Linked DNA regions of Desulfosediminicola ganghwensis. Each later gene encodes a partner of the first gene's protein in a complex. Links are inferred from orthologs where the notes say so. Each region holds a gene or a part of one and is shown on either strand. Other genes may lie near its edges.

The links.
Region 2: secG (region 1) and secY share a complex: the UniProt entries of both Escherichia coli proteins name them as parts of the sec protein translocase complex. The link is inferred for Desulfosediminicola ganghwensis from one-to-one orthologs.

What each region holds. Positions count from the first base shown.
Region 1 is NZ_CP050699.1:1,480,026-1,487,580, forward strand. What follows is about bases 2,396-5,365. They hold secG (preprotein translocase subunit SecG), read left to right. Parts: upstream 2,396-3,681; coding sequence 3,682-4,050; downstream 4,051-5,365. Other genes in these bases: FCL45_RS06355 (phosphoglycerate kinase), read left to right, coding at 2,396-2,856; tpiA (triose-phosphate isomerase), read left to right, coding at 2,911-3,669; FCL45_RS06375 (Crp/Fnr family transcriptional regulator), read left to right, coding at 4,563-5,225; cooS (anaerobic carbon-monoxide dehydrogenase catalytic subunit), read left to right, coding at 5,357-5,365. In the rest of the region: FCL45_RS06345 (type I glyceraldehyde-3-phosphate dehydrogenase), read left to right, coding at 1-1,165; rimI (ribosomal protein S18-alanine N-acetyltransferase), read left to right, coding at 1,176-1,625; more of FCL45_RS06355, read left to right, coding at 1,678-2,395; more of cooS, read left to right, coding at 5,366-7,246; FCL45_RS06385 (acetate uptake transporter), read right to left, coding at 7,399-7,555. UniProt on the Escherichia coli protein: Subunit of the protein translocation channel SecYEG. Overexpression of some hybrid proteins has been thought to jam the protein secretion apparatus resulting in cell death; while this may be true it also results in FtsH-mediated degradation of SecY.
Region 2 is NZ_CP050699.1:5,056,898-5,062,120, forward strand. What follows is about bases 1-2,931. They hold secY (preprotein translocase subunit SecY), read right to left. Parts: upstream 2,153-2,931; coding sequence 848-2,152; downstream 1-847. Other genes in these bases: map (type I methionyl aminopeptidase), read right to left, coding at 53-811; rplO (50S ribosomal protein L15), read right to left, coding at 2,212-2,664; rpmD (50S ribosomal protein L30), read right to left, coding at 2,669-2,851; rpsE (30S ribosomal protein S5), read right to left, coding at 2,928-2,931. Outside these bases: more of rpsE, read right to left, coding at 2,932-3,440; rplR (50S ribosomal protein L18), read right to left, coding at 3,468-3,833; rplF (50S ribosomal protein L6), read right to left, coding at 3,884-4,423; rpsH (30S ribosomal protein S8), read right to left, coding at 4,446-4,844; FCL45_RS21835 (type Z 30S ribosomal protein S14), read right to left, coding at 4,906-5,091; rplE (50S ribosomal protein L5), read right to left, coding at 5,143-5,223. UniProt on the Escherichia coli protein: The central subunit of the protein translocation channel SecYEG. Consists of two halves formed by TMs 1-5 and 6-10.

The DNA.
Region 1 (7,555 bases):
CCATGTATCGCGTAAGCACTTCTCAGGGCTTGTTGTTAATACCGGTCGCGAAGTCGGAGGCGGACTTGCCGATCTTGCAGCGATCATAGAGCGTGATTCAACATATGGACGGCTGGGTACGTATCTCCACGGCCATACGGCAGGGAGGATGATCCAGGAGCTTGATGAAGAGAAAGGCTCCATGGTGATTAATGGTGTTCCTGTACGCATACTGCGGGAAGCCAGAAATCCTCTCGATATTGCCTGGCGGGAAAATGATGTCAAGCTGGTGGTGGATACCACCGGTGTCTTCAAAGACCCCACTGCGGATGCCAGTGAAGGCCGTGGTGCAATGAGAGGTCATATGCAGGCAGGTGCGGAAAAGGTTTTATTGTCTGCGCCATTCAAGATTAAATCCAAAGGGCTGGATATGCCGGACGATGCCATTACCACGGTAATGGGCATCAATGACGACATGTACGATCCGGCCAGGCACAATCTCATCTCTGCTGCCTCATGTACCACTACCTGCTTGTCATACATGATCAAACCACTCATGGAGCGAATGGGAGCGGATCGTATTCTCAGTGCTTCAATGGTGACTGTTCACGCGGCAACAGGCAGCCAGCAGGTACTTGATCGTCTGCCCGGCGCAGGTGCAGCCGACCTCAGGAAAAACCGTTCGATTCTCAATAATATCATCCTGACAACCACCGGAGCGGCCAAAGCGCTTTCGTTGGTTATTCCAGAGATGGAGAAAATCGGTTTTATGGCAGAATCTGTCCGTATTCCGACTTCAAGTGGTTCCCTGATTATCCTGGTGCTCAATCTGCAGGATGAGCTTGATACCCCGACAAAGCGCGCGGATATCAACAGCATCTACAGAGAGTTTTCTGAGGTTACCCCATACCTCGAGTATACCGAGCAGCAGAATGTCAGCTCGGATATCCTCGGCACTCCAAGGGCTGCTGCGGTTATTGAAGCGTCTGAGACGCATACGCGTACCGCTGCTATTCCGGTCAACCTTGGTAAGGTCAAGGGGGCAACTGTTGCAGCTGGTGCCGATCCTGTCCTCAATGTACCGGTAACCCAGGCGGTGGTTTATGGCTGGTATGACAACGAACTTGGTAGCTATACCAATATGCTCGGTGATTTAACCGTCAAGGTTGCCGACGAAATGGTTTAAGTCGTTACCTGTGAATATCCGTAACATGGCTCCGGAAGACTGCGGGGCCATTTCCATTATCGAGCAGGAGTCTCCATCTCCGTGGACACCTGCTCAGATTCTTGCCGAACTCCCCCTGCCCGAAAGTATTGTGCTTGTCTCAACCGATGACGATGGTAACATTAATGGCTGGTGTTGTTCTCGCTATTGCGGGCCTGAAGCCGAGTTGCTGAAGATCGCGGTTGCGGCCTCCGAGCGCAGAAAAGGTGTGGCGCAAAAATTGCTCAGAGTTCTTATCAAAAAACTGGCGGCTGTTAACGTCAGTAGTCTCTTTCTTGAAGTACGGTCGAAAAATGAACCGGCGTGTAAATTTTATTGTTCCCAGGGGTTTGCTCAAGTTGGCGAACGCGCTGGGTATTACGCGAATCCCAGGGATAATGCCTTGATTTATAGGAAAGAATTGCTCTATATTGATGGTTGAAGGTGCTATTTTCTTCCAGTTAGACAACCAGCCTTGTTCCGGAGATTTTACGATGAAGACTATATATGATTTAGAACTGTCGGGCAAACGTGTGCTCGTGCGCGCCGATTTCAATGTGCCGATGGATGATGGCGGCAATATAACCGATGACATTCGCATCCGTATGGTGTTGCCGACCTTGCAGCATATCCTTGAGCAGGGAGGCTTACCGGTTATCTGTTCCCATATGGGGCGGCCCAAAGGGCAAAGGGTGGAAGCGTTCAGCCTGCGCCCGGTAGCGGAACACCTGGCAGCCTTAATTGGGAAAAAAGTGCATTTTGCCACCGATTGTATCGGCGAAGAGGCAGAAAAGGTCGTGGCGGCAATGGCAACAGGCGAATTAGTCCTGCTGGAGAATCTGCGCTATTATAATGAAGAGACAGCCAATGATCCGGATTTTTCCAAAAAGCTAGCCCGCCATGCTGAGGTTTACATAAACGATGCTTTTGCCTGCTCGCACAGGGCGCATGCCTCTGTGGTAGGCGTTGCCGAATTGGTCAAAGATAAAGGCGCCGGCATGTTGCTCCAGACAGAAATGGATTACTTTCACAAGTCGATGGATAATCCTGTTCGTCCCTTAGTTGCTCTGGTTGGTGGTGCAAAGGTGTCATCGAAGATCGGTGCACTTGAGAATATGCTCGGCAAGGTAGATAGTATGGTGATCGGCGGCGCAATGGCCAACACTTTTCTAAAATCCATGGGAGTTGAGGTCGGTGCCTCAAAAGTGGAAGATGATCTGCTCGATACTGCCAGAAATTTCATAGCCGCAGCCGAAAAACAGGGAGTAAAGCTCTATCTGCCGGTGGATTTTGTGGCTGCTGACTCATTCAGTCCCCACGCAGTTACCAAAAACGTGACCTACAAGGATATCCCGGAAAACTGGATGGCCCTTGATATTGGGCCGGCAACCACTATCCTATTTCAGGAAGCGTTGGCTGATGCCAGAACCATTGTCTGGAACGGGCCAATGGGAGCTTTTGAGATGGACGCCTTTGCGCGGGGAACCATGGCTATCTGTCAGGCTGTCGCCTCATCACATGCACTGTCCATAACTGGTGGCGGCGACTCAAATGCGGCAGTGAAGAAGTCTGGTGAATCCAGAAATATCTCGTATATGTCCACCGGTGGTGGTGCCTTTTTACACCTTATGGAAGGGAAAGAGCTGCCGGGTGTTATTGCACTTGGCGACTAAGACGTAACCGGTCGAGTCTGTTTACGTCATAGCAAAATTTCAAAGAGGATCATCATGAGAAAATCGTTGATGGCCGGTAACTGGAAAATGCATACCACCCGTGAGGATGCATGCCGGTTGGCTGAAGAAGTTATGAAGCATTGTCCCACCTTTGCGGATCGGGAGGTGCTTCTCGCTCCACCCTACACCGTTATAGCTGCGGTGGCTGAAACGGTTTCAGGCAGTGATATCATTGTGTCGTCCCAGAATGTCTGCTGGGAGGAACAAGGCGCTTTTACCGGTGAGATTTCACCGGTAATGGTTAAAGATGCTGGTGGTAGTGCGGCCATTATTGGCCATTCAGAGCGCAGGCAGCTGTTTTTTGAGACTGATACCCTGATAAATCAGCGGGTAAAAGGCGCTCTGGATTTTGATCTCATGGCCCTGCTTTGTGTCGGAGAGACCCTGACAGAACGTGAGTCGGGCCAAATGCTCAATGTCCTTGAAACCCAGATTAGAAACGGATTGGCCGGGGTGAGAGCCGAGCAGATGGCCAGGGTTGTTATTGCCTACGAGCCAGTCTGGGCTATTGGCACAGGCAAAACAGCAAGCAAAGAGCAGGCACAGGAAGCTCATGCTTTTATCAGGGAACTTATCTCAAAGTTGTTTGAAAAAAACGTTGCTGAGCAAATGAGAATATTGTATGGTGGCTCGGTCAAACCAACCAACGTAGATGAGTTGATGGCGCAACCCGATATAGACGGTGCGCTGGTTGGCGGAGCCGCTCTGGACGCTGAATCGTTCGGGCGTATTATTAATTACCAGAAGAACTAAAAGAAGGTCTGAATGGATACATTACTCACAATTGCACACGTTGTCGTTTGCCTCTTCCTGGTAGGCATTGTCCTGCTTCAGCAAGGTAAAGGCGCCGATATAGGTGCAAGCTTCGGTGGGTCCAGTCAGTCACTTTTTGGCTCAGAGGGCCCAATACCACTGCTGAATAAAATCACCACGGCAGCGGCTGTAATTTTTATGGTAACTTCGTTGTCTCTTGCCTATATTTCATCGGAAAAAAGTGCTGGATCTGTGATGAAAAGTGTGGTAAAAGAGCAACCCGCAGCAGTTGAAGAGGCAAAACCTCTTGCCCAGGAAGATGCAGTTCTTCCCGCAGCAGAAGAGACAGAAGCAGCAACAACTGACAGCGAAACAAAATAGACACACTCTTTGAGTGCCGAAGTGGTGGAATTGGTAGACACGCTATCTTGAGGGGGTAGTGGGCCACGCCCGTACGAGTTCGACTCTCGTCTTCGGCACCATTTATATAAAACCGTAAATTACTGAACAGTAATTTACGGTTTTTTTTTATCCATTTTTTTAAATTGGATTTTCAGGTTGCTTTTGAATCTCAGCAAGGATCGATCGGGAATTAGGCGTGAGAATACAGACGTATAGGTTCAGTTGATTATATGCCTGATAAAAATACGCTGAAAGAATTGGAATGAAACGCTGCCCTGGTAGGGTGTAACTTCTAAATCTTTTTTTTATCCTCCCTCAAATCTTACGCTGAGGATGCTGGTAATCTCATTGTGTGTTGTCGCCATGTTGTCTATGTCTATAAACGACTATCCATCTATTCCCCGCCACCTTGTAATCATTGACCCCTTAACGGTTTCTCACTATCATCTGCTTTTCATGTAGGCAATCGAAATGTATTCAGTGAGGCAAGAATGAAATTTCTAGAGGCGAATCTTCTCGATCATCTTGAAAGACCTGAGTTTGCAGACCTGTATTCAGCCCTGGAGCCCGAATATCATGCCAAGGGGAACTTTGTCAGTCAGCCGGGTGATCAGCGCAATCGAATCTTCATTGTTGTGCATGGCCGGGTGCGTATTTATCTCGGTTATGAGGAAAAGGAGTTCAGTCTCGGTATTCTGACGCGCGGAGATATCTATTCGAGCCATACCCCTACATTTGTGCAGGCGCTTACTGACGCAACCCTGCTTACCGCCAACGTTGAGACTTTCCGGCAACGCATGGTCGGTGACCCTGAAATCACCAAAGCCATGGTACGGGTGCTGGGTAATATTCTGGAGCGTTCTTTCTCAATAATTGACAGCCTTGCCTTTAAGGATGTGGGTGCACGTCTGATAGCTCTGCTCTCCTACGAAGCGAGAAAACACGGATCAGTGCAGGGTGATGGTTCAATTGAGGTTGAAATAGATCTGTCGACCGAGCACCTGGCTCGTCTTGTGGGCTCGTCGAGGCAGACGATCTCAATGCTCCTCAATGAACTTATACGTGGCGATCTTGTTATCCGGCCACGGCGGGGACTCTATGTAATTCAGGACATTCAGGCCCTGGAACATGCTGGTGGGATAGGTATCCAGTAAGCGGTATTGTTTTTTTCTTTTTCCTCTGTCAGGTAGACGACAGTTTTTTAACTGACGACGGTGTACTGATGTACATACCTAGTGAGGTAAACCGGGTTTCCTGAGCGTAAAAAGATTTCGGAGGAGAAAAGATGGCTAAAGATAGTGGTGATGTGAAGAACAAAAGCATCTGGGAAGATGCTACGAAAATGATAGAAAAAGCGGCCAGGGATGGCGTGGAAACTGTCTGGGATCGTTTTGAACAACAAACACCCGGGTGCAAATTCTGTGAATTGGGGTTGACCTGCAAAAACTGCAATATGGGACCATGCAGGATCAGCCTCAAAGAAAACGGCAAGATGCAGCGTGGAGTTTGCGGGGCTGATGGTAACGTCATTGTAGCCCGAAATTTCGGCCGCTTTGTCGCTGGTGGCTCTGCTGGACATTCCGACCATGGCCGGGACCTGATTGAAGTACTTGAAGCGATAGTGGAGGGCAAAGCCAGTGCTTACACCATCACGAATGAAGAGAAGCTGTACCGGGTCGCACAGGAGGTAGGAGTAGCCACCGATGGCAGGACAAAGCAGGATGTGGCGAGAGAACTGGTCGATGTCTTGTTTGCAGATTTCGGCAGCAGAAAAAAAGAACTGGCCTTTATGGGCCGGGTTCCCGAGAAGCGAAAAGAGATCTGGCGGCAGTTGAATGTAATTCCCCGGGGGGTGGACAGGGAAATAGCAGAGATGATGCACCGCACCCATATGGGGTGTGATAATGACGCGATTTCCACCATGCTGCACTCAGCCCGGACGGCCTTGGCAGATGGTTGGGGTGGCTCGATGATTGGGACTGAATTGTCGGATATTATTTTCGGAGTACCGACCCCCGCTGCATCGAAAGTAAACCTGGGAGTGATCCGGAAAGAACAGGTCAATATCCTGGTGCATGGCCACAATCCGGTGGTCTCAGAAATGGTTTTGGCAGCAGCCCGTGATCCGGAAATGATTGCCAAAGCAAAAGCAGCCGGCGCGGAAGGCATCAATATCGGTGGATTGTGTTGTACCGGCAATGAGCTGCTCGGCCGTCAGGGAATTCCCATGGCAGGCAACCACCTGATGACGGAACTGGCCATAGTGACCGGGGCGGTGGAAGCTGTTGTGGTCGATTACCAGTGCATTATGCCAAGCCTGGTTCAGGCGGCTGCGTGTTATCATACCAGGTTTATCACGACTTCCGACAAGGCGCGTTTTACCGGTGCAACCCATGTGTCATTTGATACTTCAAGAGCAGCGGAGCAGGCGCGCCAGATCGTCGAAATGAGTATTGAGGCATATGGTAGTAGGGATAACTCAAGGGTTGAGATCCCGGTGGAGCCGGTGGATATAGTCTCAGGTTTCTCCAACGAAGCCCTGCTGGACATGCTGGGAGGTAGTCTTGAACCGTTGCTTGAGGCCATTAAGGACGGATCGATCCGTGGTGTCGTGGCGATAGTTGGCTGCAATAACCCCAAATTCACCCACGATTCACAGAACGTGGGGCTCGCTAAAGAGCTCATCAAGAGAGATATTCTCGTGCTCGCCACCGGCTGTATCACCACAGCGGCAGGAAAGGCGGGACTGATGGTTCCAGCAGGTGCCGAAATGGCAGGGCCGGGTTTGCAGAAGATCTGTGGCGCTCTTGATATACCACCGGTGCTGCACTTCGGCTCATGTGTTGATAATTCGCGGGTCATCCAGTTATGCGGTAGTATTGCCGACGCTCTGGGCGTTGACATCTCTGATCTTCCGGTCTGGGGCGCTTCGCCTGAGTGGTATTCGGAGAAAGCGGTGGCTATTGGCGTTTATTGCGTGGCTTCCGGTATTCCGGTGCAGATCGGTACCCCGCCCCAGATCACTGGTTCAAAGCTGGTGACTGATCTGGCAACAGGTGGGCTGGAAGACGTTTTTGGCGCATCATTTCTGGTGGAAGCGGATTACAGGATTGCGGCAGAGAAGATGGATGAGCGGATCAAGGCAAAGCGTAAGGCGCTTGGGCTTGGTGAGTAGTCACAATTCAGGTTGTAAAGGGTGGGGCAGTACACGGCAATAACATTGCTGTGATACGTTCAACTGTACGACAGATCACAGACAAAGAAAAAGGGGGTGTTCCGTGTGAACACCCCCTTTTTCCGTTCGGCGAATTACAGGCTGATACCAGCTTATTTCTTTAGTGCACCAATGGGCAGAACGGTACGGCCGTACTCATTGTTCAGTACCTGCGCCATGGCAAAATAGATCGCGCTCGCGCCACAGATGATGCCTTCAAAGCCGGCAATGGTACCGATCAACTCGCTGCCGGTGAAATCGCGGGCAGCA
Region 2 (5,223 bases), 3.6 Mb from region 1 along the record:
AAAGCGAGGAATATAATACATCTCGGGAAAAATGAGAAGTATTATTTGTTCTTCAAACGAAATTTTCACGAGAACTCAATATTAAAGGACCATTGTCGGTCACAGCAACTGAGTGCTCAAAATGTGCTGAAGGCTTCTTGTCAGCTGTAATTACTGTCCAACCGTCACGCAACACCTTTACTTTGTAAGTCCCAAGGTTCACCATCGGCTCGATGGCAAGTACCATACCAGAGATGAGTTTAGGTGAGCGCTCGCCTTGGAAAAAGTTAGGTATTTCCGGCCCTTCATGTAATGCAGTGCCAATTCCATGCCCAACAAACTGACGAACTATGGAAAAGCCCTCTTTTTCAACATAACCTTGAACAGCTTTTGAAATATCGCTAATGCGATTTCCAGGAACAACCTGTTCTATGGCTCTGTCGAGAGACTCCTTCGTCACATCCAAAAGCCGCTGCTTTGCAGAATCTATTTTTCCAATAGGGATGGTAACTGCGGAATCACCATAGTACCCTTTAAACTTTACTCCGAAATCGACAGAAAGAATGTCGCCCTTTCTGAGCTTGCGTTTTCTGGACGGAATGCCGTGAACAACCTCCTCGTTTACAGAAACACACAAACTTCCGGGAAAACCACGGTAGCCCTTGAAAGCCGGGACTGCATTTCTCTTGTGACAGAGAGCCTCAGCCATCTGATCAAGCTCCAGGGTGGTCATTCCCGGTTCAGCTGTTTTTAAAAGCATGCAGAGAGTCTCAGCGACAATCTGATTTGCTTCCTGCATAATTTTTATTTCATCGGGGCTCTTAACCACGATTGATTTTCCGCAACTCGGATCAGCGCAACTCACGTATTACTTCCTACCCCGAATTTTACCCTGCTTCATGAAACCTTCGTAGTTTCGCATGTGCAGATGAGATTCAACCTGCGAAATGGTATCAATACAGACACCAACTACGATAAGCAGAGCTGTTCCCCCAAAGTAGAACGGAATGTTAAATTTGGAGATCATAATCGTAGGCAGTACACATACGGCACTGAGATATATTGCTCCCACCACGGTAAGCCTTGTTAGAACCTTGTCAATAAACTCGGCTGTTTTCTTGCCTGGGCGAATACCCGGGATAAAGCCGCCATTCTTTTTGAGGTTCTCTGCTACATCATCCGGTTTGAAAGTGACTGCTGTATAAAAGAAACAGAAGAACACAATCATGAATGTATAAATAATGTAGTAGTAAACGGTACCTGGATTCAAGGCTGCAGAGGCCTGTTGAACCCAATCAACCTGTATAAAGCTTCCTATGGTGGCAGGAAACATCATGATTGAAGATGCAAAAATCGGTGGAATAACACCAGATACATTTATCTTCAAAGGAAGATGTGAACTTTGTCCACCGTACACCCTGCGTCCGACAACACGCTTCGCGTATTGGATCGGGATTCTTCTCTGTGAAGTCTCGCAAAAAACGATGAGTCCGACAACACAAAACATGAATGCAAGCAGCAACGGAACGAAGAACATTCCTATTTCTCCGGCCTTCACCAACTGAAAAGAGTTGACGATTGCTGAAGGAATACCGGCCACAATACCAGCGAAGATTACCAGGGAGATACCGTTACCAATACCTCTTTCAGTAATTTGCTCGCCAAGCCACATTATAAACGCTGTACCTGAGGTAAGAGTTATAATGGTCATGAGGAGGAAAGGTAGACCCGGATTGAGAACAATGGGCTCTCCTCCAGGACCTGTCATTCCCTCAAGTCCCATGGCGATAAAAGTACCCTGGATAATTGAGAGTACTACTGTGCCGTAACGCGTATATTGCGTGATTTTCCTCTGCCCAGCCTGACCCTCTTTCTTGAGTTGCTCTAGCTGCGGAATAACCACGGTCAGAAGCTGGATGATAATCGATGCACTAATATAAGGCATAATGCCAAGTGCAAAGATGGAGAAATTCTCAAGCGCTCCGCCGGAGAACATATTGAACATTCCAAATAAAGTTCCGGCGTTCTGATTAAAGAAACTTGCCAGTGCTTCGCTGTTAATCCCGGGTGTTGGGATCTGTACACCCATCCGGTAAACAGCCAGCATGATAATTACGAAGAATATTCTCTTACGCAACTCTGGAATGTTAGCAGCATTCTGCAATCCACTCATTGTAAATCCCTATGATCGATCCAAACTTGAAGAAACGCATCACCGGCCAAAGCCGTATCTTATTTAGATACGGCTTCTGCCTGAATTACCTCGCCGCCAGCAGCTTCAATAAGCTCCTTAGCTTTACCACTGATCTTCTCGACCTGGACTTTAACCGGCTTGGTTATAGCACCATTGGCGAGAATCTTAACGAGTTTGCCTGGTTTAACCATTCCAGCCTCAGCGAGAGCAGCACTGGTGATTACATCAGCACCCTCGAAAGCTTCCAGCTGGTCCAGAGAAACAAGTGCGTATTCTTTTTTGAAGATGTTGGTAAAACCACGCTTCGGCAGACGACGCTGCAGAGGCATCTGACCACCTTCGAAACCTGGTTTGATACCGGAACCTGATCTGGACTTGAATCCTTTGTGACCACGACCAGCTGTCTTGCCGTGTCCGGATCCTGGGCCTCTTCCAAGGCGCTTCCTCTGTTTGGTTGCACCTTTCTGAGGAGACAGATTGCTTAAATCCAACATGTTATACCTCCTCGATCTTTACCAGGTGATGCACCTTGGCGAGCATTCCTCGCAGCTCAGGTGTATCTTTTCTGGTAATAGTCTTATTCATTTTGGTAAGCCCAAGCCCGGTCAAAGTAGCGCGCACCTTTTGGGTGCTGCCGATTCCACTTTTGACCAGAGTGAATGTAATTGTCTCGGCCATTTGACTACCTTCTATTTGGAAATTTGAAAAAGCTCCAGGCGCATAAAATAGAATCTGTGCACCTTAAGCTTAAAAATTACGCTGTGATTTCTTCCACAGTTTTACCGCGCAGTTCAGCAATCTTCTGAGCACTACGCAAGCTGCGGAGTCCATCGAGAGTTGCTTTAACCATGTTGTGCGGATTGTGAGAACCAAGGCACTTAGTCAGGATGTTTGAAACACCTGCAGCCTCAAGTACCGCACGAACAGGACCACCGGCAATAAGTCCGGTACCTGCAGATGCCGGCTTGAGCAGAACACTGCCCGCACCGTACTGGCCGATAATCTCATGTGGAATGGAAACATCGGTCAGAGGAACTTGCTGCATATCGCGACGGGCTTTCTCTACACCTTTACGGATCGCCTCAGGAACCTGGTTTGCTTTGCCAAGACCGTAGCCGACTTTTCCTTTACCATCTCCTACAACTACAATGGCACTGAAAGAGAAGCGTCTACCGCCTTTAACGACCTTAGCAACCCTGTTGATAAATACTATCTTTTCGATCAGTTCCTCAGTATTCTCAGCTTTGGAACGTTTGAAATCAGACAAGGGACACCCCCATTATTTTGTATGACATTAAAATTTCAGACCGCCTTCACGGGCCCCTTCTGAAAGCGACTTAACCCGCCCGTGGTAGATGTAACCACCGCGATCGAAGATAACATCTTCAATGCCGGCTGCCTTTGCCCGCTCAGCGATTTTCATTCCAACAGCTTTTGCAGCTCCAGTTTTACTGGCATCCTCACCAACAGCGAATTCTTTATCGATGGTGGACATTGCTGCAAGAGTACGACCTGCTACGTCATCAATAATCTGAGCGTAAATGTGCTTGTTGCTTTTAAATACTCTAAGACGTGGCCGCTCGCTTGTACCTGTGATCTTTTTTCGAATTCTACGGACACGCTTCGCTCTCGCGACTGTCCTGGGATTCGTCTTAGCCATAGTTCTATTCCGTTATAAATTTTACCTGCAACGTAAAACGTTACGAGAAATTATTTAGCACCAGCTTTACCGACTTTACGTACGATATGTTCATCTTCGTAGCGAATACCTTTGCCCTTGTATGGCTCAGGTTTTCTGATCTGACGAATCTTGGCGGCGGTAAGGCCGAGGAGATTTTTATCAATAGATTCAAGTGTAATCTTGTTGGCGCCTTCAACGGTTGCCTGCACTTCTTTGGGAAGTGTAAAGTCAACTGGGTTGGAGAATCCTACATTCAAGGTGAGATTGGAACCGGCAACATTTGCCTTGTAACCAACACCTTCGATAATCAAAGTTTTTTTGAAACCTTCGACAACACCAATGATCATGTTGTTTACGAGGCTACGGAACAGACCGCGGAACGCATTTGTTTTTCTGCTTTCGTCACGACCATTTACAATAATTTGATTGTCCTCGAGCTTAATTTCAACTTCAGGACGCGCTTCAAGTTCCAGACTTCCTTTATTCCCGGTAACTGTGATTTGCTGACCCATGATGTCAACTTTCACTCCAGCGGGCACAGGAATTGGTTGCTTACCAATACGAGACATAATTACCTCCTTATTTGCGAAATTACCAAATCTCGCAAATGATCTCCCCGCCAGTGTTCAGGGCCCTTGCTTGTTTATCAGTGATGATGCCTTTCGAAGTAGAAACAATTGCCACACCAAGTCCGGAAAGGACTGTGGGAATTGCGCTTGCTTTGGCATACTTTCGGAGACCAGGCTTACTTACACGTTTAATGCCCCTGATCACAGCTTCACCATCCGGGCCATATTTCAAGGTAAGAGTAAGCGTTCCTTGAACTCCTTTGTCGGAAACTTGATAGTCGTTGATAAAGCCTTCATCTTTCAGAACCTTGGCGATATTCACCTTTACGTTCGATTTAGGCATGTCAACGGTATCAAATTTTACCATTACTGCGTTTCGGATCCTGGTCAGCATATCTGCCAGGGGATCGCTCATTGACATAGCGAACACTCCTTATTCTGTTTAAGTAATCTACTAATCAAACAAAGTTGGTTTTGCTGGTTTACCAACTCGATTTGGTAACACCAGTGATTTCACCACTGGACGCCAGCTTACGGAAACAAATTCTGCAGATACCGAACTTTCTGATGAAAGCTCTAGGACGTCCGCAGATTGGACATCTGTTGTACTTCCGCACACCAAACTTTGGTTTACTTTGTGCCTTAGCAATTATGGATTTCTTAGCCAAAACGACCTCCAGATTTTCTCTTTAGTTATCCTCAGTACAAAAATACCGATTCTATTTTTTGAAGGGCATTCCCATCTTCTTCAGAAGGAAACAAGCTTCTTCGTCAGTATTTGCAGAGGTTACGATTGTGAT